DNA from 3 places in the Paenibacillus protaetiae genome. Region 2 is predicted to be linked to each of the others. Evidence: riboswitches for the same ligand, from Rfam matches in the RefSeq annotation. Region 2 holds a riboswitch; each other region holds the start of a gene.
What was found. Region 2 has a riboswitch for thiamine pyrophosphate ahead of ET464_RS11580 (ABC transporter ATP-binding protein). Riboswitches for the same ligand answer to the same signal wherever they lie in the genome.
Positions count from the first base shown of each region.

Region 1 (7,295 bases), 1.7 Mb from region 2:
CCGCCCTTAGCCTACAACATCCTGCTTTTCATTTTTATTCAGCGAGGTGGTTGGTTTTGAAGGTCGTCATTATGGCAGGCGGCAAAGGTACGCGATTTTGGCCGATCAGCACGGAGGCCATGCCCAAGCAGTTTTTAAAGCTGACATCGGACGACGAAACGATGCTGCAGCAAACCTATAATCGGTTTCGTTCGATTGTAGCGGAAGAAGATATTTATATTGTGGTAAACCCCGGTTATTTGGATTTGGTGAAGAAACAGCTGAAAGGGCTGGACGACAGCCGGATCATTCTGGAACCGGAGCAGCGGGATACCGCGCCTTGCATTGCCCTGGCGGCACGTTATTTTCTCCGGCTTCAAATGGACGAGGTTATCGTCACAGCGCCTTCCGATCAATATATGGATGAACCGTTATTGCTGGAGGCGGCGATTCGGGAAGCGGAAGCTATTGCCCGCCAAGATAAAGCGGTTGTTACGTTTGGCATCGTCCCGACGAGAGCCGAGACCGGCTATGGATATATTGAAGTTAAGCAAGGTTATGCGGCGGGCAGCCGCAATATTTGCGAGGTGGCGTCTTTTATTGAGAAACCTAGCAAAGCAAAGGCGCTGGAGCTTATCGAGAACCCGCGCATGTATTGGAACAGCGGCATATTTATATGGAAGCCGTCTACAATCGCTTATTACATGGAATGTTATCAGCCGGAGATGTGGAAAATTTTCGAAGCCGATAATCCAAACTTTCAGCAAGCTTATGTTTCACTTGCACGGCTTTCAATTGATTACGCCATTATGGAGAAAATACCGGCTTTATTTATGATCCCGATCCGGTTTATGTGGGATGATGTCGGCACGTGGACTTCGCTGGAGCGCATATTCGAGCGGAACGCCGACGGCAATTTAATGTCGGACAATATTTACACATTGGAAGCCGGCAACAACATTATTTTTACAGAGGGCAAGAAGACGCTTGTCATCGGCGTCAATAACGTCATTATTGTATCCACGGATGAAGGACTGCTGGTGTGCCACAAGTCGGAGGAGCAGTATATTAAACAGCTGCTGGCGGCTGCGGAACCAGGCCATGGAGGGATGAAGAAGCCGTGAAAGCTTTTATTACGGGGATTGCCGGTTTTGCAGGAAGCTATTTGGCCAGTCATTTAATCCGGCAAGGATTCGAAGTATCCGGTACCGTCCGCCACTCCACCAGGCTGGATAACCTGAAGCCGATCCTCCATCACATCCAGCTGTACGCATGCGATCTGCTTGACCGCGAAACGGTTTTTAATACGATCCGGGATGCAAAACCGGACTATATTTATCATTTGGCGGCGGACAGCAATGTCACGGCTTCTTGGGATCATTCCCTGGATACGCTGTATAACAATATCGCCTGTCAGGCTCATTTGTTGGATGCCATACGCATTTGCCATCCCGGGTGCCGGATATTGATTGCCGGTTCCAGCGAGCAATACGGATATGTGAAGCCGGAGGAGCTTCCGATTAAGGAAACGAATCCGTTCCGGCCGTTAAACCCGTATGCAGTAAGCAAAATTTCGCAAGAGCATCTGGCTTATCAAAATTATAAAACATACGGGCTGCATACCGTTATCGTACGCACCTTTCATCATACCGGACCGGGCAGAAGCGACAATGTCGTCACTTCCAGCTTCGCCAAACAAATTGCAGAAATTGAAAAAGGGCTGAAGCCGCCGATTTTGCATGTCGGCAATCTGTCGGCTGTCCGTGATTTTCTCGATGTGCGGGATGTGGTGCGCGCCTATAAGCTCGCGCTGGACTGCTGCGAACCGGGAGAAGCTTATAATATCGCTTCCGGCCATGCGCTTTCGGTCAATGAGATGCTTACGATGTTGTTGTCATTCAGCCAGGCGTCCATTGAGATACAGGTAGACCCTTTACGGCTGCGGCCTAGCGATTCCGCCGCAGTATATGCCGGCTATGAGAAATTTCATGCCCGAACAGGCTGGAAGCCGGAAATCCCTTTGGAGCAGACGCTGCTTGACTTGTTGAACAGCTGGAGAGCGAAGCTGAGCTAAGAGACAGAGCCCGCCGGCAGCAGAAAGGTTTGACATCAGCCGTAAAGGCAGTATAATTCATTTTATACAATCAAATAGCCAAACGGGAGCTCGGGGAACCGGGCTGAGAGGAAAACTATCCTGTTTTCGACCGTAGACCTGATCTGGATAATGCCAGCGGAGGAAGTGTTGACGCATCCGTTTATTTGCTCTGAAAAGATGCGGCAATTGCGGCTTTTGCGATACGCAGCGTATAAACGGCATCCTTCCGGTTCGGAAGGGTGCTTTTTTTTGCATGCATCCGTGTATACGTATCCGCTATGCGTCCATTCTATGAATCAGAGTGAGCTAGTACGGGCACGGTCCCCGTTCAGCTGGAAGATTGGCGAACAGTACGTTAGGAGAGGGAGAGAGACATGAGTACGCGTAAACGAACATGGGGGTTTAAATTTTTAGCGGCTGCGGCAGCGGTTGCCGTAATGCTGGCGGGCTGCAGTTCCAATGGCAGCACAAAGGGAGAGGCGGGGCAGGGCGAAGACTCCGCCAAGCTTACTAAAGTGAAGGTTGTGCTGGATTGGACGCCGAATACGAACCATACCGGCCTGTACGTGGCCCGTGACAAAGGTTTCTTTAAGGAGCAAGGGCTCGATGTCGAAATTGTGCAGCCCGGCCAGGACGGCGCCGATAAAATGATCGCTTCCGGCAGTGCTGATTTTGGCGTCAGCTACCAAGAGTCGGTTACGATGGCCCGGATTGCAGGCGTGCCGCTTGTATCAATTGCGGCGGTGATTCAGCACAATACGTCGGGGTTTGCGTCCCCTGCGGCAAAAGGAATTGATTCGCCGGAAAAATTTGAAGGCAAAACGTACGGCGGCTGGGGCGCTCCGGTGGAGGAAGCGGTCATTGCCTCGCTTATGCAGGAGAAACATGCCGATGTGAACAAGGTGAAAATTTTGAATATCGGCGATACGGACTTTTTTACAGCGGTTAAACGGGATGTCGATTTCGCCTGGATTTATTATGCTTGGACAGGCGTGGAAGCCGAGCTTCGCGGCGAGAAGCTGAACATGCTTTATTTGACGGATTACAGCGATAAGCTGGATTATTATACGCCGGTGCTGGCTACCAGCGAGTCGATGATCAAGAGCAAGCCGGACATTGTCAAGGCGTTTGTCAAGGCGGCTTCCGAAGGATACAACTATGCGATTGAGCATCCGGACGATGCGGCGGAAGTGCTGATCAAAGCTGAACCGGACTTAAACGCGGACCTTGTCCGCGCCAGCCAGAAGTGGCTCGCTGACAAATACAAGGACGATGCGCCGCGCTGGGGCGAGCAAAAACTGAGCGTGTGGCAAAATTACGCGGATTGGATGTACGAGCATAAGCTGCTGGACAGCAAGCTGGAAGCGGACAAAGCGTTCACGAACGACTTTTTGCCAGAAGCTTAAACGATCACGATCCGAAAAAAGGGAGATGCAAAACTATGGCGAATGCATTAGTCAGCATTCAAATTTTACCGAATGCGCCTGAAGGCGCAAGCAAATACGAATATGTCGACCGGGCCATCGACATTATTAAAGCATCCGGCGTCCCGTATCGTGTCGCGCCGCTGGAGACGACGATGGAAGGCGAGCTTCACAAGCTGCTTATGATCGTTCAGCAGATGAATGAAGCGATGACCGACCAGGGCTGTTCCTCTGTTATTTCGCAGGTGAAAATTTTGTTCAATCCGACGGATGGCGCTTCGATGGGTACATTGCTGGAGAAATACCCGGATGGGCAATAAAATGAACTGGCGAAAGTGGCTGCCGCCTGCGGCAGTCATACTCGTCCTATTGGCCGCTTGGCAAATCGCCGTTACCGTAACCGGCACCGGAGAGTGGCTGCTGCCGTCTCCGCTGCGCATTATTGAAACAGCCGCGGAAGTATGGCCAAGGCTCAGCGAGCATATGCTGGCTACGATAGAGCTCGTTTTGCCGGGTTTTGCAGGGGGAGTGGGCGCAGGCTTTTTGCTTGCGGCGCTTCTTCATTTTGTTCCCGGAGCCAAAAGCGGCATTTACCCGCTGCTCGTCCTGTCGCAAAACGTGCCCATCATCGCGATTGGCCCGTTGCTGACGTTATGGTTTGGATACGGCATTGTGCCAAAGCTGATTTTGATGTGGCTGGTATGTTTTTTCCCTGTATCGGTTGCGTTGCTGGCGGGTTTGAATGACGTTGACCCTAAACTCCGCAATTATATGGAAATGATCGGTTCAAGCAGATGGCAGCTGTTTTGGCGGCTGGAGCTGCCCAATGCAGTGTCCCATTTATTTTCCGGGCTGAAAATCGCTGCCTCCTACAGCGTGCTGACCGCCGTTGTAGCAGAATGGATCGGCTCGCAAAAAGGGCTTGGTTATTTTATGCTGCTCGCTTCCAACGGCTTTCAGACGGCACGCGTATTCGCTGCTGTATTTCTTATTGTAATTCTCAGCTTGCTGATGTATGGGCTTGTGTCGCTGGCGGAGCGGCTGCTTGTCCGTTGGAAGCAGGTTCAGAAAGGAAGTGAGCGGCGGTGAATAAGCGAGCAGCGGATCGTCAGCCCGTGTTGGACATTACCCGGGTACATAAAACGTTCGGCAAAGGCCAAACGGCAAAAGAAGTCATCGGAGGCTTGTCGCTGCATATCCACGAGGGGGAGTTCGTCTCGATCGTTGGACCTTCCGGCAGCGGGAAAACGACGTTGTTTCAAATGATTGGCGGGCTTGAGCTTCCGAGTGAAGGCGAAATCCGCGTAAACGGACAGCTCATTAACGGCAAACGCGGCCATATATCGTATATGCCGCAGCAGGCGTCCTTGCTGCCTTGGCGGACAGTGGCGGACAATGTGGAGCTTGCGCTGCATATTGCCGGAATGAAGCGCAGCGATGCTGAGCAATCCGCGCTGGAATGGCTGGATAAAGTTGGCCTCGGCAGCTATGCCGAGGCGTACCCCGGCGTGCTGTCCGGCGGTATGCAGCAGCGCGTATCTTTTTTGCGGGCGCTGCTTTCGCCGCAGCGGCTTATGCTGCTGGATGAACCGTTTGGCGCGCTGGATGCGCTGACGCGGCTGAACATGCAGCGCTGGCTGATGTCGATCTGGGAGGAGAACCGCCGCTCGGTGCTGCTGGTGACGCACAGCATTGAGGAAGCGCTGCTGCTCTCGGACCGGGTTATTGTGCTGTCGGCTTCGCCTGCAGTCGTGCTTGACGAATTCGAGGTGCCGTTTGCAAGGCCGCGCAAAGAATCATTGTGGACGGACGAATTGTTTAATGCGTACAAACAGAAGGTTTATGACCTGCTTCAAGATCATACGAATACGAGAAGGGGTGCCGCAAGTGCCGGAGAATAACCGCCAGTCATGGATTGTGGATGCTCATATTCATTTTGTACAGTACAGCCGGGAAGACAAGGAATTGCTGCTGGAGAGGTTTGCAGAAGCGGGCGGACGCACGGTCGTAGCCGTATCTACGGATTTGGCTTCATCGCAGGAGACAAGAGAGCTGGCAAGCCGTTATCCGAAGCAAGTGCATCCGGCTTACGGCTATCACCCTGAGCAGCCGGTTCCGCCGGAAGCGGAAATCGAACGGCTGCTGCAATGGATCCGGGAACGGCATCAGGCAGGGGAACGGTTCGCAATCGGGGAAGTTGGCTTGCCTTATTACAACAGGACAGATGCGGAAGCAAACGGCCGGCCTTTTGACGAAACGCCTTATTTGTCGCTGCTCGGACGGTTTGCGGCGCTCGCAGCCGAACTTGACTTGCCGATTGTGCTGCATGCGATCTATGAGGATGGAGGCAAAGCATGCGAAATTGTCCAGAAACACGGCGTACAAAAAGCACATTTTCATTGGTTTAAAGGCGGCCAAGCAGTTGTAAAGCGGCTCATGGACGCCGGGTATATGATTTCAATTTCGCCGGATGTGGCCTACGAGCCGGAAATTCGCGAACTGGTGCGGCAGTATCCGCTGGAACTGATGATGAGCGAAACGGATGGCCCGTGGCCGTTTGAGGGCAAATATAAAGGGCAGCAGACAGAGCCGGCGATGGTCCGTGATGTCGTTGCCGAAATTGCTGAAATTAAAAATTTGTCTTATGAAATTGTTGCGGACGCGTTATTCCGGAATGCTTCGAGAATGTACGGCTTAAAGGGATAGATGGACCGCCGCCAGGGCACTGGCGGCTTTATTTTTTCCCTTTGCGGGATGCCGCCCAGAACGCCAAAATAATAAGCGGAATGAAAATAAACCACGGAATCGTGATCGTTCCGCCCACCAGAACCGCTAAAAATAGGACGACGATGATGCCGATAATGATATACAGGCATCCTCTCCCAAACGTCTCCATGTGCAGCCTCCTTGATATAATCGTATTTAACAATGTACTTCTATAGGGCATCCGATTATGCCTGCAACGTCTATTTTTGGTTGTTCTTGCCACTTGCAGAAGGTACAATAGCTGTACAGCATGGATCTGCAGGAGGAAGCCGTATTGAAGAAAAAAAGCATGGTGTCATTGTTATCCGTTATCGTCATTGCAATTACCGCTTATGTCTATCCGTCACTGGCGGATGATCATAAGCAGCCTTCTATCCGGCAGGATGCGCAGGCGGATTATACGATCTATTTTCCGCTGGACAAATATCCGGAGACCGGCCAACATATTCAAGCGGCAATTCGCAGAGGCGAACCCGCTGTCTGTACGATTGACCGGGAAGGCGCGGAACAGAACCGGAAAGAATCGCTGCACGGCGTGCCCACCCGCAAAGGTTATGACCGCGATGAATGGCCGATGGCTATGTGCCGGGAGGGCGGCGAAGGCGCCGACATCCAATACGTGACGCCTTCGGATAACCGGGGAGCCGGTTCATGGATCAGCAATCAGCTGGATCAGCTGCCGGACGGTGCTGAAGTGTTATTTGTGGTCAAATAATGTGTTGAAATTAAGCTTCCTGTGGCTTACGGCTCGTTCGTAAGGCATCAGGAAGCTTTTGTAATTTTGGGGCGGGATGTTTGTCTTCTCGCACGTTTGGGTCGTCTAAACGCCGTGACCAACGGGTCTTTCTATGAATCTATTAATCGTATACAGGCCAGTTACAAGGAGTGGAACAAGTTATGCAAAATAGAAGCGCCGGCAACGCCCAAGGCATCGACGTCTCCCGTTACCAGGGCCAGATTGATTGGACTAAGGTCCGAAATGACGGGATCTCTTTTGTATTTGTCAAAGCAACAGAAGGGGAGACAGGACG
Region 1 covers NZ_CP035492.1:768,909-776,203, forward strand. Annotated here, with positions in the region: gene ET464_RS03295 (mannose-1-phosphate guanylyltransferase) at 57-1,103, shown strand; gene ET464_RS03300 (GDP-mannose 4,6-dehydratase) at 1,100-2,053, shown strand; TPP riboswitch at 2,126-2,235, shown strand; gene ET464_RS03305 (ABC transporter substrate-binding protein) at 2,449-3,480, shown strand; gene ET464_RS03310 (thiamine-binding protein) at 3,516-3,818, shown strand; gene ET464_RS03315 (ABC transporter permease) at 3,808-4,587, shown strand; gene ET464_RS03320 (ABC transporter ATP-binding protein) at 4,584-5,399, shown strand; gene ET464_RS03325 (TatD family hydrolase) at 5,386-6,204, shown strand; gene ET464_RS19720 (hypothetical protein) at 6,233-6,394, opposite strand; gene ET464_RS03330 (NucA/NucB deoxyribonuclease domain-containing protein) at 6,554-6,979, shown strand; gene ET464_RS03335 (glycoside hydrolase family 25 protein) at 7,162-7,295, shown strand, end outside.
Region 1: it holds a riboswitch for thiamine pyrophosphate, as region 2 does, so the genes downstream of both, ET464_RS03305 (ABC transporter substrate-binding protein) here and ET464_RS11580 (ABC transporter ATP-binding protein) in region 2, are expected to answer to the same signal.

Region 2 (7,295 bases):
AAATGCCCTATATGCCCTCCGTCCAAACGGCAACGGATTACCCGTATACGGAAATGGACCGGCTCCATATTCAGCAAATCCGCCAGCGGCGCATCATCGGCACGCCCGAGCAGGTGAAGGAACAGCTGCTGCGCATGGGCGAAGAGTATAACGTAGGCGAAATTTTGATCAACAGCCCGATCCACGATCCGGAGGCGCGCATCCGCTCTTACGAGCTGATTGCCCATGCATTTGGGATGCGGGGCGAATAATAGCGGAGCTGAATTTCAGCCCTGAGCTATAAACAAGCGGCAGCACGGGACATCCCGGTCTGCCGCTTGTTTTGTTGTTATGCGAAGGCCGGCAGCAGGCCTGACGGCTATGTAAACGCCTCAAGCCACTCGCAGCCCTCAGGAAACTGCTGCGATAAAGCGGTTTTCAGCCAAGCTTGCCGCTCCTTGGCTAGCATTGTAAAAAAAACATCTTCTGCATTACCTTTTGCCGCATGTTCCGCACGGGCTTACCAGCCTTGGGCCTGCAGCCGCTCAAGCGTCTCAACCGCATAATCGACCAGACGCCCGACGTCCTCCATCTGCTCTTCATTAATCGTCCGGTTAAACCGGATTTCCGCCGCATTGCGGTAAACCGGCGGCTCGTGCCCGTACTCATAGCTGATCGTCTGAACAGGCGGCAGCGCCGGATTCCATATTTCCTTCAATATTTGATCAATCGTACGGCAAGCCTGTTCGGTTTCCTCCAGCTCCAGATGGAACACGACGCGGAGAACGCAGCCTGGACTAGCCCCCTCCTGCTCCAATATTTCAGCGGCAAGCTCCTTCAGCGATGCATCCAGCACGATTTCCGCCACAGCGTTCCCGCCTCCTTCCGTCAGCCGGAAAGCAATTGCAAAACGCCTCGACATGACGGCCATCTCCAGCAGATCGCTTCTGCCGGTCGCAAGCACCTTGCCGTCCAGATTATCCAGATCGTAAACGGCGTTCTCGAACGCCACTTTCAAATTGTCAAACACAGTAGGATCAAACATGCTGTTTTCACTCCAAGTCATTAATTCATTGTGCAGCTGTATTCCGCTTTGATCCGGTATCGCTGGTACGGGATAATTGGCCGGGTTTCTTCGCGTAGCAACCGGCCGCCGATTTACGTATAATATAGTTCTAACCAATATCGAACGACAGGAGAAAGTTGTGATGAAAATTTACGTCATTCTTTCCTTCCATGAAGATGGAATGGATAATGTATATGTCGGTACGGATGAAGAAAAAGCGCTGTCCTTGAAGCCCGAAGATTTCGAACCTTGCGACGCGCTGTTTGTTGAAATTTGGGAAGACGGCGAAAAAATCGACGACTACCGCCTGGAAACAAAAGTGCAGTAAGCCTGCAGCCCTTCCGCTCCGGCTGCGCTTGCCGCAAATGCAGCTAGCGCTGAATTTACACCGTCCAGCCCGGGCGCTGGTAACAGGTGCGATGCTGCGCCAATCGCCATGCCGCTAATGCCGGCATGGCAGCGGCCTATGTCTTCTCCGGCGCAGCAAACAGCCGCCCGGATCAATGGGCACTATGGCTCCGCACTGGCGGCGCGGACAAGCTATTGCTCCAGGCTGCCGCCTTCAAATGCCGCAATCCGCTCGCGGGCGGTGTCGGGGATTGGCGTGCTTTTGCCAGTGCCTGTATCAATCAGCACGATAGTGCCGCGGCCAGCCGCTTTCAGTTCGCCGTTTGCGGCAAGCGCGTAATGAATGTCGATCGAGGACCGGCCAAGGCGAGCCGCACGCACATGCAGGCGCAGCGGATCTTTTAAATACACCTGCGCCAAGTATTGGCATTCCAGGTCCGCGACCACCGATACCCTTTCCTTCCCGAACAGTGCATCCGTCAAATCCAGATTCTCAAAATAATCGATTCTTCCTTGCTCAAAATACATAAAATAGCTGACATTATTCACATGGCCCAGCATATCCGTCTCACAATAACGAACCTTGATCGGCACATCAAAATGAAACTTTTGCAGCCAGCCTTCCATATCCGGTTGAATGAAGCTGATTTTTTTCATAATCCGCAATCTCCTTCATGCTGCCAATTGTTTACTTGCTTTATTGTAGTGCGATTGCGCATGTTTCGCAATGAACGGCATGCCGAGGATACAAACCCGCTCGCCCTCCGCGCGTGAATGTGTTATAGTGTAAAAGCTGAACAAGTATTCGCGATGCTTGATGTTTTTCCAAAAAGTTCATATCGACTGATTCACTAGGGGTGTCTAACGGCTGAGATGGAGCGCTTGCGTTCCGAACCCTTGGAACCTGATCTGGATTATACCAGCGAAGGGAAGTGGAGTGAGCATGCCTGGTTAGGCCGTCATTTGCGACGGTTTATTTCAAACGGCCCGTTCCTTTCCTTTTGCGGAAAAGAACGGGCCGTTTTTATTTTTTTGACTTGGAGGTACACGAGAAGTGGCAGACACAACGCTGGAAATCGAACAGCTGGACTTCCGCTATGCCGGACGCGGGGCGGAAAGCCGGTATTTGCTCCGCGATGTAAACCTGCATGCGGACGCGGGCGAGTTTGTTTCGTTAATTGGTGCAAGCGGCTCCGGCAAAAGCACGCTGTTTAAGCTGATTGCCGGACTGCTTCAGCAGGACGGCGGCATAATCCGGCTAAACGGCAAGCCGGTTCACAACCGGCTTGGCCAGGTCGCTTACATGCCGCAAAACGACCTGCTGCTGCCATGGCGGACGGTGCTGGACAACTGCCTGCTGCCCATGGAGCTGGCCGGCCGAAAAAAACGCGACCGTGAGCCAATGAAGCAGCAAGTTCGCGGTGTGCTCGCAAGCTTTGGGCTAGCCGGCGTAGAAGCCGCTTATCCCCGGGAACTGTCCGGCGGCATGAAGCAGCGCGCCGCTTTGGCGCGGACGCTGGCCTGCGGCCATGAGCTGCTGCTGCTGGATGAGCCGTTTGGCGCGCTGGATGCGATGACCAAACGCGGCATGCACCGCTGGCTGCTGGAGCTATGGGGCGGCATGAACCAGACCGTGCTGTTTATTACGCATGATTTGGAGGAAGCGCTGCTGCTCAGCGACCGGATTTACGTGCTGGGCGGCGATCATCCCGGAGGCGCAGCCGAAGTGAAGATCGGACTGCCTCGGCCGCGGGATTACCGGATGATCTATGAGCCCAAGTTTATGGAGATGAGACAACAATTGGAGCGGATGCTGGATGAACAAGCGATTTTTTCATAGATGGGCGGAAAATTACGGCCTGTTTCTGCTGCTGCTCGCCGCATTGCTTGCTGCCTGGGAAATGGCGGCCCGCCTCGGCTGGGTCCCTTCGTTTATTTTACCCGCGCCTACTTCCGTCGGCCAGGCGCTGGCGGATGACCGTTCCCTGCTGCTGGGGAAGCATCTGCCTGCAACGCTGCGGGAAGCCGGCTTAGGGTTCGCCGTTTCCGTTGCCATCGGCACGGTATTGGGCGTACTGATGCATACGTCCCGTCTGCTGGCCAAAGCGCTGTACCCGTTTATCGTCATCAGCCAGACGATTCCGCTTATTGCGCTGTCGCCCGTGCTCATCATGTGGCTGGGCTACACCATATGGGCCAAAGCGGCGATCGTTTTTTTGACCGCCTTCTTCCCGGTTGTCGTCAGCACGTACGACGGCCTGTCGCGCAAAAACAACGGATACGCGGAGCTGCTGCTGACGATGGGCGCGACCCGCGCGGAAATATTCCGCAAAGTCAGCGTCCCGCTTGCTCTTCCCGCTTACTTCTCCGGCTTAAAGCTGGCGATCGTGTATTGCGTCGTAGGGGCTACGATCGGCGAGTGGCTTGGCGGCACCGAAGGGCTGGGCTACTTCAGCAAGCGGATGTCGGGCAGCCTCCACACCGATTCCATGTTTGCGGCTATCCTGCTGCTGTCGCTGCTGGGCATTGTTTTATTTGCCGCGGTTGCGGCGCTCGAGCGGCTTATTTTACAGAAAAGGGGTTATGAATGAAATGATAAAATCTTATTTTTACCGAACCGGACCAACCCTGCTTTTATTGCTTGCATGTATGCTTATCCTCGGGGCTTGCGGCACAAACAACGGCAGCACCGCGGGGGCTGGCTCCACTTCTGCCGGGGAGCAGCCGAAACCAAAAGACAAGCTGACCATCATGCTGGACTGGTACCCTAACGCTGTCCACTCCTTCCTGTACGCCGCGCAGGAGCTGGGTTATTTTGCAGACGAAGGGCTGGACGTGCAAATCCAGATGCCTGCCGATACGAATGATGCGCTGAAGCTGGCGGCTGCCGGCAAAGTCGATCTGGCGCTCAGCTACGAACCGCAGGTGCTCATGGCACGCGGCGAAGGCATTCCGGTCAAGTCGGTTGGCGCCGTTGTCCGGCATACGCTGAACCACCTGTTTGTGCCGGAAGGCGGACCGATCCAGTCCCCTAAAGACCTGGAGGGCAAGACGTTGGGCTATTCCTCCATTCCGCTGGAGGAAGCCGTCATCCGCACGATGGTTCAAACCGACGGCGGCAACCCCGACAAGGTGAAGCTGGTTGATGTTGGTTTTGATCTGATCCCGGCCATCGCGACCAAACAGACGGATGCCATTATCGGCGGATTCATTAACCACGAGAAGCTGCTGCTGGCCAAAGAGGGCCATCCGGTAGCCGACCTGGACCCGGCCAAATACGGCGTGCCGGATTATTATGAGCTTGTATTTACGGCAAGCGACGATACGCTTGCTTCCAAATCGGATGCGATCAAACGTTTTATGGCGGCGGCAGCCAAAGGCCAGCAATACGTTAAAGACCATCCGGCGGAAGGCCTCGGCATTCTACTGAAACATGAGGACAAAACAAGCCCGCTGGATAAAGACGTCGAAACCGAAAGCCTGCAAATTCTGCTGCCGCTGATGGATGCCGGAGACAAGCCGTTTGGTTACCAAGATCCGGAATCGTGGGCGAAGGTGCAGGCATGGCTGCAAAGCAACGGCTTGCTGGACCCGTCCGTAAAAGCCGAAGATGCATTCGTCAATTTATAGGATGGTGCAGGCCGGCCATTTTGCATGGTCATAAATCCTCATCCCTTTACAATACGTAACACCATTATAAGGAGGCGTTATTGATGTCTTATTTGAACCTCGTACGTGAACGCAATCCGCTTGTGCACAACATTACGAACCTCGTCGTCACCAACTTTACGGCCAACGGCCTGCTTGCTTTAGGAGCTTCGCCGTTTATGGCTTACGCCCCCGAAGAAGTCGAAGATGTTGCCCGGATATCCGGCTCTGTTGTGCTGAATATCGGGACGCTGGACGAAAATATTATCCATGCCTGCCTGCTTGCAGGGCGTTCTGCGAATACGGCTGGCGTGCCCGTCGTGTTTGATCCGGTTGGCGCAGGCGCAACGCCGTACCGCACGGAAGCGGCCGAAACGATTATCAAGCAGGTCAAAGTAACTGCGCTGCGGGCAATGTCGCGGAAATCGCCAACGTTGCCGGAGAAGAGTGGTCCATTAAAGGCGTAGATGCCGGCGAAGGGGATGGCGATGCTGCCGCCCTTGCCAAACGCGCCGCGCAAAAGCTCGGCTGCATCGTAGCGGTTACCGGCAAAGAAGATATCGTGTCCGATGGCCTGCAAACAGCTGTCATTAGCGGCGGCCACCCGATTTTGACCAAAGTAACGGGCACCGGGTGCCTGCTCAGCTCGGTTATCGGCGCTTTTCTCGCGGTTGCCGGAACGGACGCGCCGAATCGTTTTGATGCGGTGACGGAAGCACTGGCTTTTTACGGCATGGCTGCGGAAGCGGCCTATGAGCGGGCGGGCAGCCAAGGCCCCGGCAGCTTCCAAACCGAGTTTCTGAACCAGTTGGCGCTGCTTGCGCCGGAGGAAACTTCTCTACAGTCCAAAATCCGCCATTTATCCGTTAAATAACAAGCTTATGCTTCCGGAGCAAGATTTTACTGCGGTGTAGTTTCTGTGAAGCAATGCTTCGTAAAACTTTTAGGCTTATGCTTCCGGAGCAAGATTTTACTGCGGTGTAGTTTCTGTGAAGCAATGCTTCGTAAAACTTTTAGGAGGGATAAGCATGACCGTTTATCAGGCACTTACGATTGCCGGCTCCGACAGCGGAGGCGGCGCAGGCATACAAGCCGACCTGAAGACATTTCAGGAGCTTGGCGTATACGGCATGAGCGCGATTACCGCCATTACGGCGCAAAATACGCTGGGCGTGCACGGCGTTTACCCGATGGATCTGCTGGCGGTCGAAAGCCAGCTGGATGCAATTGGCGCCGACCTGAACCCTGGCGCGGTGAAAACCGGGATGCTGTTCAGCGCCGATATTATCGGCATCGTTGCCGATAAGGTAAAGCAATACGGCTGGAGCAAGCTGGTCATTGATCCGGTGATGGTCGCCAAAGGCGGCTCCGCGCTGCTCCAGCAGGAAGCGATCCGCGCATTGAAAAAGCAGCTCATTCCGCTGGCGCTTGTCACAACGCCCAACATTCCGGAAGCCGAGCTGCTGTGCGATATGCCGATCCGGACGCTCGCCGACCGCGAAGAGGCAGCCCGGCGCCTCGTGCAAATGGGCTCGCGCCATGTCGTCATGAAAGGCGGCCATGATGCCAATACGGAGCAGCTCGTCGATATGCTGTATGACGGAACGGAATTCATTTATTTGGAAAGCGCCCGTATTGATACGCGGCATACGCATGGCACGGGCTGCACGTTTTCCGCAGCGATTGCGGCGGAGCTTGCTGCAGGCAAAACAGTGGAAGAGGCGGTTCGCACCGCCAAAGCGTTTATCCAGGCAGCGATTGAAGACGGGCTTGGCATCGGCGGCGGCCACGGGCCTACGAACCATTTTGCCTACCAGCGCCGCTTAAGGGGGATGAGCCGTGCCGACGTGGAATGAAGAAGCGATTCGCCGCGCGCTAAAGCTGTATTTTATTATGGGCAGCGTGAACTGCAGGAGTGCGGCTGCACCGGCTGAGGTGCTGAGGGAAGCTATTCGGGGCGGCATTACCCTGTTTCAGTACCGCGAAAAAGGAGCCGGGGCGCTGACGGGTGAAGCGATGCTGGCGCTTGGCGCCGAGCTTCGCGATATATGCCGCGCATCCGGCATTCCGTTTATCGTCAACGACGATATCGAGCTGGCCATTGCGCTGGATGCCGACGGCATCCATATCGGGCAGGACGATGCTCCTGCGGATGAAATCCGGCGGCGCGTCGGCGAAGGCCGGATCGTAGGCGTATCCGCCCATACGATAGAGGAAGCCCGCAAGGCGATTGCCGACGGCGCCGACTACTTGG
Region 2 covers NZ_CP035492.1:2,484,636-2,491,930, forward strand. Annotated here, with positions in the region: gene ET464_RS11560 (LLM class flavin-dependent oxidoreductase) at 1-251, shown strand, start outside; gene ET464_RS11565 (hypothetical protein) at 500-1,024, opposite strand; gene ET464_RS11570 (hypothetical protein) at 1,188-1,373, shown strand; gene ET464_RS11575 (acyl-CoA thioesterase) at 1,586-2,050, opposite strand; TPP riboswitch at 2,237-2,341, shown strand; gene ET464_RS11580 (ABC transporter ATP-binding protein) at 2,448-3,233, shown strand; gene ET464_RS11585 (ABC transporter permease) at 3,211-3,984, shown strand; gene ET464_RS11590 (ABC transporter substrate-binding protein) at 3,986-5,023, shown strand; partial or broken gene thiM (hydroxyethylthiazole kinase) at 5,107-5,915, shown strand; gene thiD (bifunctional hydroxymethylpyrimidine kinase/phosphomethylpyrimidine kinase) at 6,070-6,897, shown strand; gene thiE (thiamine phosphate synthase) at 6,935-7,295, shown strand, end outside.

Region 3 (7,295 bases), 540 kb from region 2:
GGCTTTGGCAACGGGCGTATTCATCAGCACGCCGGAAACGCCAAGCTCCATCGCCTGCGCGACGTCGCTGACCGTGCCGAGCCCCGCGTCCACAATAATCGGCACGTTTGCTTCTTCCACAATGAGGCCGATATGGTACGGGTTTAATATGCCAAGCCCCGTCCCGATGGGCGCCGCTCCCGGCATAACCGCAGCCGCGCCGGCTTCCTCCAGCCTTTTGCACAGGATCGGATCGTCGGAGGTATAAGGCAGCACCGTAAAGCCTTCCTTAACGAGTATTTCCGTTGCTTTCAGCGTTTCCACCGGGTCCGGCAGCAGCGTCCGCTCGTTGGCGCTAATTTCCACCTTCACCCAGTCGCTAAGCCCCGAAGCCCGCGCCAGCCTTGCAATCCGCACCGCTTCTTCGGCGGTGCTTGCACCGGATGTATTCGGCAAATAACGGTAGCCTTCTCCATGCACATGCTGCAAAATCGAGTCATCCTCGACCTGCCCCAAATTTACGCGGCGGATTGCAAACGTAAGCACCTCCGCTCCCGAAGCTTTAATCGCCTCCTGCTGAATGTATGGGCTCGGAAACAGTCCCGTCCCGATAAAAAACCGCGAGGAAAGCTCCTGTCCGGCGATACGCAGCTTATCCTGATTCATCCTTCGTCAGCCCCCTCCTACAAATTGCACCAGCTCGATAACCATACCTTCGTACACTTGCGTGTCCGCCCACTGCTCCTTCTTCAGAACCGTTCCTCCGGCTTCAACGACAACAGGGCGTTCCGTCAGGCCAAAATGCTCCACCACCTGCAGTACCGTCTGTACGTCAAGCTCATGCGTGCCTCCGTTAATCATCAGCTTCATCCCGTTTGCCCCTTTCTCTCCAGCTTCGCCAGGAAAGCGCGGCAGACGCCCGCTACGTCGTCTGCGCCTACGATCTCGCTAACCGCGCAAATGCGGTCCGCTCCGGCTGCAATCACTTCATCCACATTGCTAAGCTTAATGCCGCCGATCGCCACAAACGGAATGCGGACTCGGTCGGCTACCTCGCGGACATACCCCACTGTTACCGGCGCGACGACATCCGTTTTCGTCTGGGTCGGGAATACCGGACCAACGCCGATGTAATCCGCACCTTGCGCCTCCGCCAGCAGCGCTTCCTCAATGGCATGCGTCGATATGCCGATCATTTTGCCGGGGGCAAGCCTTCTGGCTTCGCTGAGCGAGATATCGCCTTGGCCGAGATGGATGCCGTCCGCATCTGCTTCCAGCGCAATATCGATATAATCATTAACGATAAAAGTCACCCCGTACCGCCGGGTAAGCTCCCGCAGCGCAATCGCCTTCTGGAGCACCTCTGCGCGGCTGCTTGTTTTATCCCGAAGCTGGATAATGTCAGCGCCGCCTTGGATAGCCTCCTCCATGACCCGGATCAAATTACGGCCCGGATGAAATTGCTCGGCGGTTATGGCGTACAAACGAAAATCTTTCATCCTCTGTTCCTCCCCGTTTCTGATGCATGCGCTTTACGCGCCTCCATGCCTCGTTCTCATGCATGCGGCATGCCAGCCTCTACGCCTCATTCTGATGCGTGCGGCTTACACGCCTCTACGCCTCATTCTCATGCATGCGGCATGCACGCCTCAATGCCTCGTTCTCATGCGTGCGGCTTACACGCCTATGTATCTTGCGTAAAGCGTTTTGGCCCGGACCGGATCATCCGTTCCCTGCACAAGCACGCGGCCGTCCGGAAACAGCACAAGCCTTTCGCCTTCCGGCAGCTCTACCCGCAGCAGATACGGATTCAGCTCCGTCTTCACCGCCGCCGGCTTCAGCCGCTCCTGCCACTCCGAGAGCTGCAGCGCCTTGCGGCCTGTAATCTGCACCGTACTTCTGCCGCATAACGATACTGCTCCTTCCGCCTCCTGCTCCTGCAGAGCAGGGTACTGCTTCAGCCCGCAGCAAGGGCAATCCGCAGAAGGCTCGCCAAGCTTCATCTCAAAATGGCGGTTGCTCCATACATCAAACGTTACCAGCGTATTTCTTCTCGCTGAATGTGCCCCTATCAGCACTTTCATCGCTTCCACCGCCTGATACGATGCGACTATGTCCACGACCGGCGCAATGACCCCAATCGTATCGCAGGTTTGGCCGCCGCTGTCCGCAGTCTGGATAAAGCAGCGCAGGCACGGCGTTTCGCCTGGCACCAAGAGCGCGCTCATCCCCTGTGAGCTGACCGCCCCGCCGTAAACAAACGGAATCCCTTCGCGGAAGCAGGCATCGTTCAGCAGAAAACGCGTTTCGAAATTATCCGTGCCGTCCAAAACAAGATCAATGCCGTCCAGCAGCCGGCTGATATGCCGTGCCGTCACATCGGCTACAATGGCATCAATCCGGACATCCGAATTGATGCGCTGCAGCTTCCGCTGTGCGGCAATCGCCTTGGGCAGCCCTTGCGCGGCATCCTCCTCGTCGTACAGCATTTGCCTTTGCAGATTGCTTCGCTCTACAAAGTCGCGGTCGACAATTCGCACGAGCCCTACGCCGGCGCGGACAAGATGATTCGCCAGCACCGTGCCGAGCGCCCCCATCCCGACGATGCACACCGCACTGGCCGCAAGCTTCGCCTGCCCTTCCGGCCCGATCGGGGCAAATCGCATTTGCCGCGAATACCGCTCATCCGGCTGGGCTCCATTTGCTTCATTTGCCTCACCCGCACCGCCAAATTCCCGTATGCTCAAACCGGCCACTCCTCCCGATCGTACGCTTTATCCCAAAATAAATATTCCAGCTTCGACGCCATCACAAAGTGCTCCTCCAGCTTAAGCAGTGCCTGCTCCGGCAGGCCTTCAGCCAGCTCATCCATCAGGCCGATGCACCAATCGGTCAGCTCGCCGAACTCGCTGGAGCTGTACATCTCCACCCACTCGCGGTACAGCGGATGCTCCATTGCAGCAGAACCGGCAGCAAGCTTCAGCCCGATTTCGCGGTAGCTCCACATACAGGGTAATATGACGGCAACGATCTCAGCTAATGTGCCTTGCGCCGCCACCTGCAGCATATACCCGGTATACGCCGTTGTAGCGGGAGAAGGCGGCGTATGGTCCAGCTCTTCGCGGCTGATGCCAAACTTCGCCGCATAGCCCCGGTGCAGCCCCATCTCCACATGCAAAATCGAATAGCTGAGTTCAGCAAACTTTGCCATCCTGTCCGGATCGGAAGCCTTAATGCTGCCGTAAGCGTACATTCTCGCGTAATCCAATAAATAAAGGTAATCCTGCTTCAAGTAAAAAATAAACCGCCCCGGATCTAGCGTTCCGGCGCCAAGCTCCTCCACAAACGGATGGTTGAGGCTGCGCACCCACCATTCTTCCGCCGCCGTGTACAGCCGGCTGCTAAATCTCGGTGTCTGTTTTGCCGCTTCCAGGTTTCCCATTGTTTCTCCTCCTCAGCTTTGACCGCCAGGCAAAAAATGACGAAACATATCCGCAAGGCCGCAGCCGCTCCGCGCAAATAAAAAAAGCCATTCGAGAATACACGAATGGCTTTTGCGCATGCAAAATTCGATATGTTCTCTACGCCAGCATTACCTGGTTCAGATTAACGGTCAGGCAAACTAGTTGCCAATCTCAGCCGGACTTCATCCAGCACCCGTAATTTTTCAGTTCATGTTACTTATTACCACTTTACTATACTCAATAGGAGCAGTTCGAGCAACCTTTTATTTAACAGCCGTATTGCCGATTTCTGCTTCTTCGTCTTCATACCAGGGGTTCAGGTGCACGAGCACCTCTTCCACATCGTCGTGCCGCTCCATAATAACCGACTTGATTTTTTTGGACACGTCATGGCCTTCCTGGATGTTCAGTTCGGCAGGAATGCCGACACGCACATCAATGATGATATAGTGGCCATGCTCCCTTGCGCGGATCAAATCAATCCGTTTCACTTCCGGCACGCTGATGACCAGCTCTTCATATTCGCTTATTTTCTCCGGGGATACCATCCGGTCCATCAAAATATCAACCGCTTCACGGCCCATATCGTTGGACAGCTTCAAAATCAAAAGCGCAACGATCAGCCCTGCGACCGGATCGCCGTATTGCAGCCATACGATGCCGTAATGGTCGCCAATCAGTGCCGCCCCGATACCGGCAACCGCTGCGAGCGATGCGTATACATCAGCCAAGTGGTCATAGGCGGTGGCCAGCAAACTTTTGCTGTTGGTCGATTTGCTTACCTGCATGCAATAGTAATACAGCCAAATTTTCCATACCAATGATACGGCTGCCGCTATTAAAGCGAGCAAGCTTGCTTCCGCCGCCGGATGGAAGAAGGCTTCCACGGAATGATATCCGATAAATAATGCCGCTACAAGCATAATGATAGCTACAATTGCCGAACCAATTACTTCGGCTTTGCCGTGCCCGTACGGATGGTCCCAATCTCTTGGTTTTTTCGCAATAATGGTTGCGCTTAACGCCGCTATTGAAGCAATAACGTCGCCCGCATTATGAATGCCGTCGGCAATGAGCACCTGGCTGCCTGCGAGAACGCCTACAACGATTTTAATGACCGTAAGAAACAAGTTACTGATTAAGCTGATCGTGATCGCTGCCGCGCTGGACGGCTTGCTAGTCTGACTCATTTATTTCTCCTTTTACCCGTTTGCGTATGCGCCATTTAACTGCTGCTCTGGCGCGTTACAGCCGCTTGTACTTTTTTTCAACTGAATCATTATACAAAGCCGATACGGTGTGGGTCTAGAGAAACAGTGTTGCTGTGTGCAAGCACTTTTACGGCAAGGCAACAGACTTTAACGGTGCAAAAACAGTTGCCCTTGTCCAAAAGTAAGCATATGGTAAACAATTGTGCGCCTCGGACATCCATGCTGTCATTATTTTATTTGCTTCATCTTGTTATTGCGTTTGGCTCGGACGTGATTGTACTATAGATCATGCATAGGAAAAAAATGGAATTGTGGGAGGTTATTTTTTGTCTATTATCAACGTTCTGGATCAAGGGTATGTAAGGCTGGTTAATCATATGGGATCGGATCTTACCGTCGTGAATGCCGCTCGGGTGTCATATGCAAAGCAGTCCGAGGAGCTGTCCGAACGGGACATCCGACTAATTCAATTTCTCGCGCGGGAAGGGCATACGTCGCCATTCCGCCACGCTATCGCACAATTTGAAATTTACGCACCTCTGATGGTAGCGAGACAATGGTGGAAATATGTCGTTGGCGCCGCTCATTATGAAGGTACAGGCGATAGCCTGGAGGCATGGAATGAATCAAGCCGGCGGTATATTACCGAAGAGCCGGCATTTTATATTCCGCAAGCAGGTGAATGGAGAGCAAAGCCCGAGAGCTCGAAGCAAGGCAGCGGGGAGCCGATCGCCTGGGAACTCGGCGAGAAGCATACGGAAGCGCTTATGGCCTATGTGGAGCTAGGTATAGCCAACTACGAAGCCGCTTTGCAGGATGGGATTTGCGCCGAGCAGGCCCGGTTATTTCTTCCGTCCTACGGGATGTATGTGCGATGGTATTGGACAGCCTCCGTCCAATCAGTGGCCCACTTTTTATCCCAACGGCTGGAGCATGACGCCCAAAAAGAAATTCAGCTTTACGCGAAGGCTGTACTTGAACTCATTAAACCGTTATTCCCGGTTTCGCTGGAACAGCTTGTGGCGGAAAGCCATCTGGTGCCGCAATCCCATTAGCATCACGGCGACACCTATCATTTACGTCTGAAATAGTACTAATTTACCTGCATGTTATTATCTGAAAATAAGGCTATGTAAATCTTAACGAACAGCTATCTAAGCTCAAACCGTTCAACCCATTGCTTCCAAAAGGCTTGCAGATCAAACCGTTCCGGCCGGTCAAAATACGTCCCCGACAGCTCCAGCTCCTCTATACGCGACAGCCGGAACGCCTGTACTTTCTCTTCCGTCTCCCCGATCAAAAACCAGATGCCGCCTTTGGCGACCAGCCCGTAAGGCTTAAGCTCAAACGTTCCGCCCACCCCGCTTCTCGATGTGTACGCCATCGTTACCGCACGCTGCTCCCAGATCGCTTGCTGCGCCAGCTTTAGGTTGGGCGCTTCCTTATCGCCTTCCCGCCATGAATCCGTATCCAAATGGATACGTTCCTGCAGCCACGCCGCCGCCTTACGCTCCTGCTCCGGCAGCGCCAGCATCAGCTTCTGCAGCGCTGAACGGAATGCTCCGCCTATGCCAAGCTGTTCGTAAACCGAGCCGGTTGCATGCACAAACAGCGACTGGATCTCATCCGTCGTTAACGCATGGAATGGCGATTTATAATGGTCCGGCAGCGCAAACCCTCCGTGAACGCCGGCATCGGCGTAAACCGGAATGCCTGCCAAGCTAAGCGCATCCATATCGCGGTAAATCGTCCGCTCGGACACCTCAAGCCGCTTGGCGAGCTCCGAAGCTGTCATTTTCCCGTCTGTCTGCAGGAGCATTACAATTGAAATTAGGCGGTCCGCCCGCATATTTTTTTCCCTCTTTTCCGTCCGAACAGTCATATGGCTCCATCATAGGAATCACTGACAGTAGATGTCAAGGTTGGCATGGTATGCTGTACGCAGGAATGCTGCTGGAAGTCGGGGGATCAACATGTATACGAAATTACGATGGCACAAATGGCTTAGCCACCATCCCACGCTGCGCAAGCTGCAAACAGCAGCTTTTATGCGGAGCATATGCCAGGGCATAGCTGTCGTGGTAACGAGTCTATATTTAAAAGAGCTGGGCTGGAGCGGCGGAGCGATCGGCGGTCTGCTCATTGCCGCCGGGTTATTTCGAACGATAATGACCACATTCGCGGGGACATGGAATTCGCTGCTTGGACCACGAAAGTTGCTGCTGCTTGCTGAAGCTGTTACTGCTGCAGCCGGCATAACGGCCGCCTGTACGCGCAGCAGCTCTTTGCTGTGCGCCGCCATCATTGCGGCGGGGTTTGGTATGGGACATACCGGCTCAAGCGGACCAGCCGGGCCGATTGAACGCCGCTGGCTTGGCGCGTTTGGCAGCAGAAGCGGAAGCGGCGGCATTTTTGGCAAAAACGCCATGTTGACATATGGCGGAATGGGAATCGGGTCGCTGCTCGCCAGCCTGACGCCGTGGCTGCAAGCCTGGCTTCCCGGAGCTGCCGCCTACCGGGTGGTATACGGTCTGCTGGCCGCGTGTGCGCTGACTGGTGCGGCCGTCCTGCTCACCGTCGAAGGCGGAGCGCGGCAGAATAAGCCGCAAAAAGCGGCGGATAAGCCGCAAAGCTCCGGTTT
Region 3 covers NZ_CP035492.1:1,944,442-1,951,736, forward strand. Annotated here, with positions in the region: gene ET464_RS08930 (thiazole synthase) at 1-645, opposite strand, end outside; gene thiS (sulfur carrier protein ThiS) at 652-849, opposite strand; gene thiE (thiamine phosphate synthase) at 846-1,478, opposite strand; gene ET464_RS08945 (ThiF family adenylyltransferase) at 1,656-2,645, opposite strand; gene tenA (thiaminase II) at 2,723-3,421, opposite strand; TPP riboswitch at 3,540-3,650, opposite strand; gene ET464_RS08955 (cation diffusion facilitator family transporter) at 3,707-4,633, opposite strand; gene thyX (FAD-dependent thymidylate synthase) at 5,032-5,709, shown strand; gene ET464_RS08965 (helix-turn-helix transcriptional regulator) at 5,805-6,503, opposite strand; gene ET464_RS08970 (MFS transporter) at 6,628-7,295, shown strand, end outside.
Region 3: it holds a riboswitch for thiamine pyrophosphate, as region 2 does, so the genes downstream of both, tenA (thiaminase II) here and ET464_RS11580 (ABC transporter ATP-binding protein) in region 2, are expected to answer to the same signal.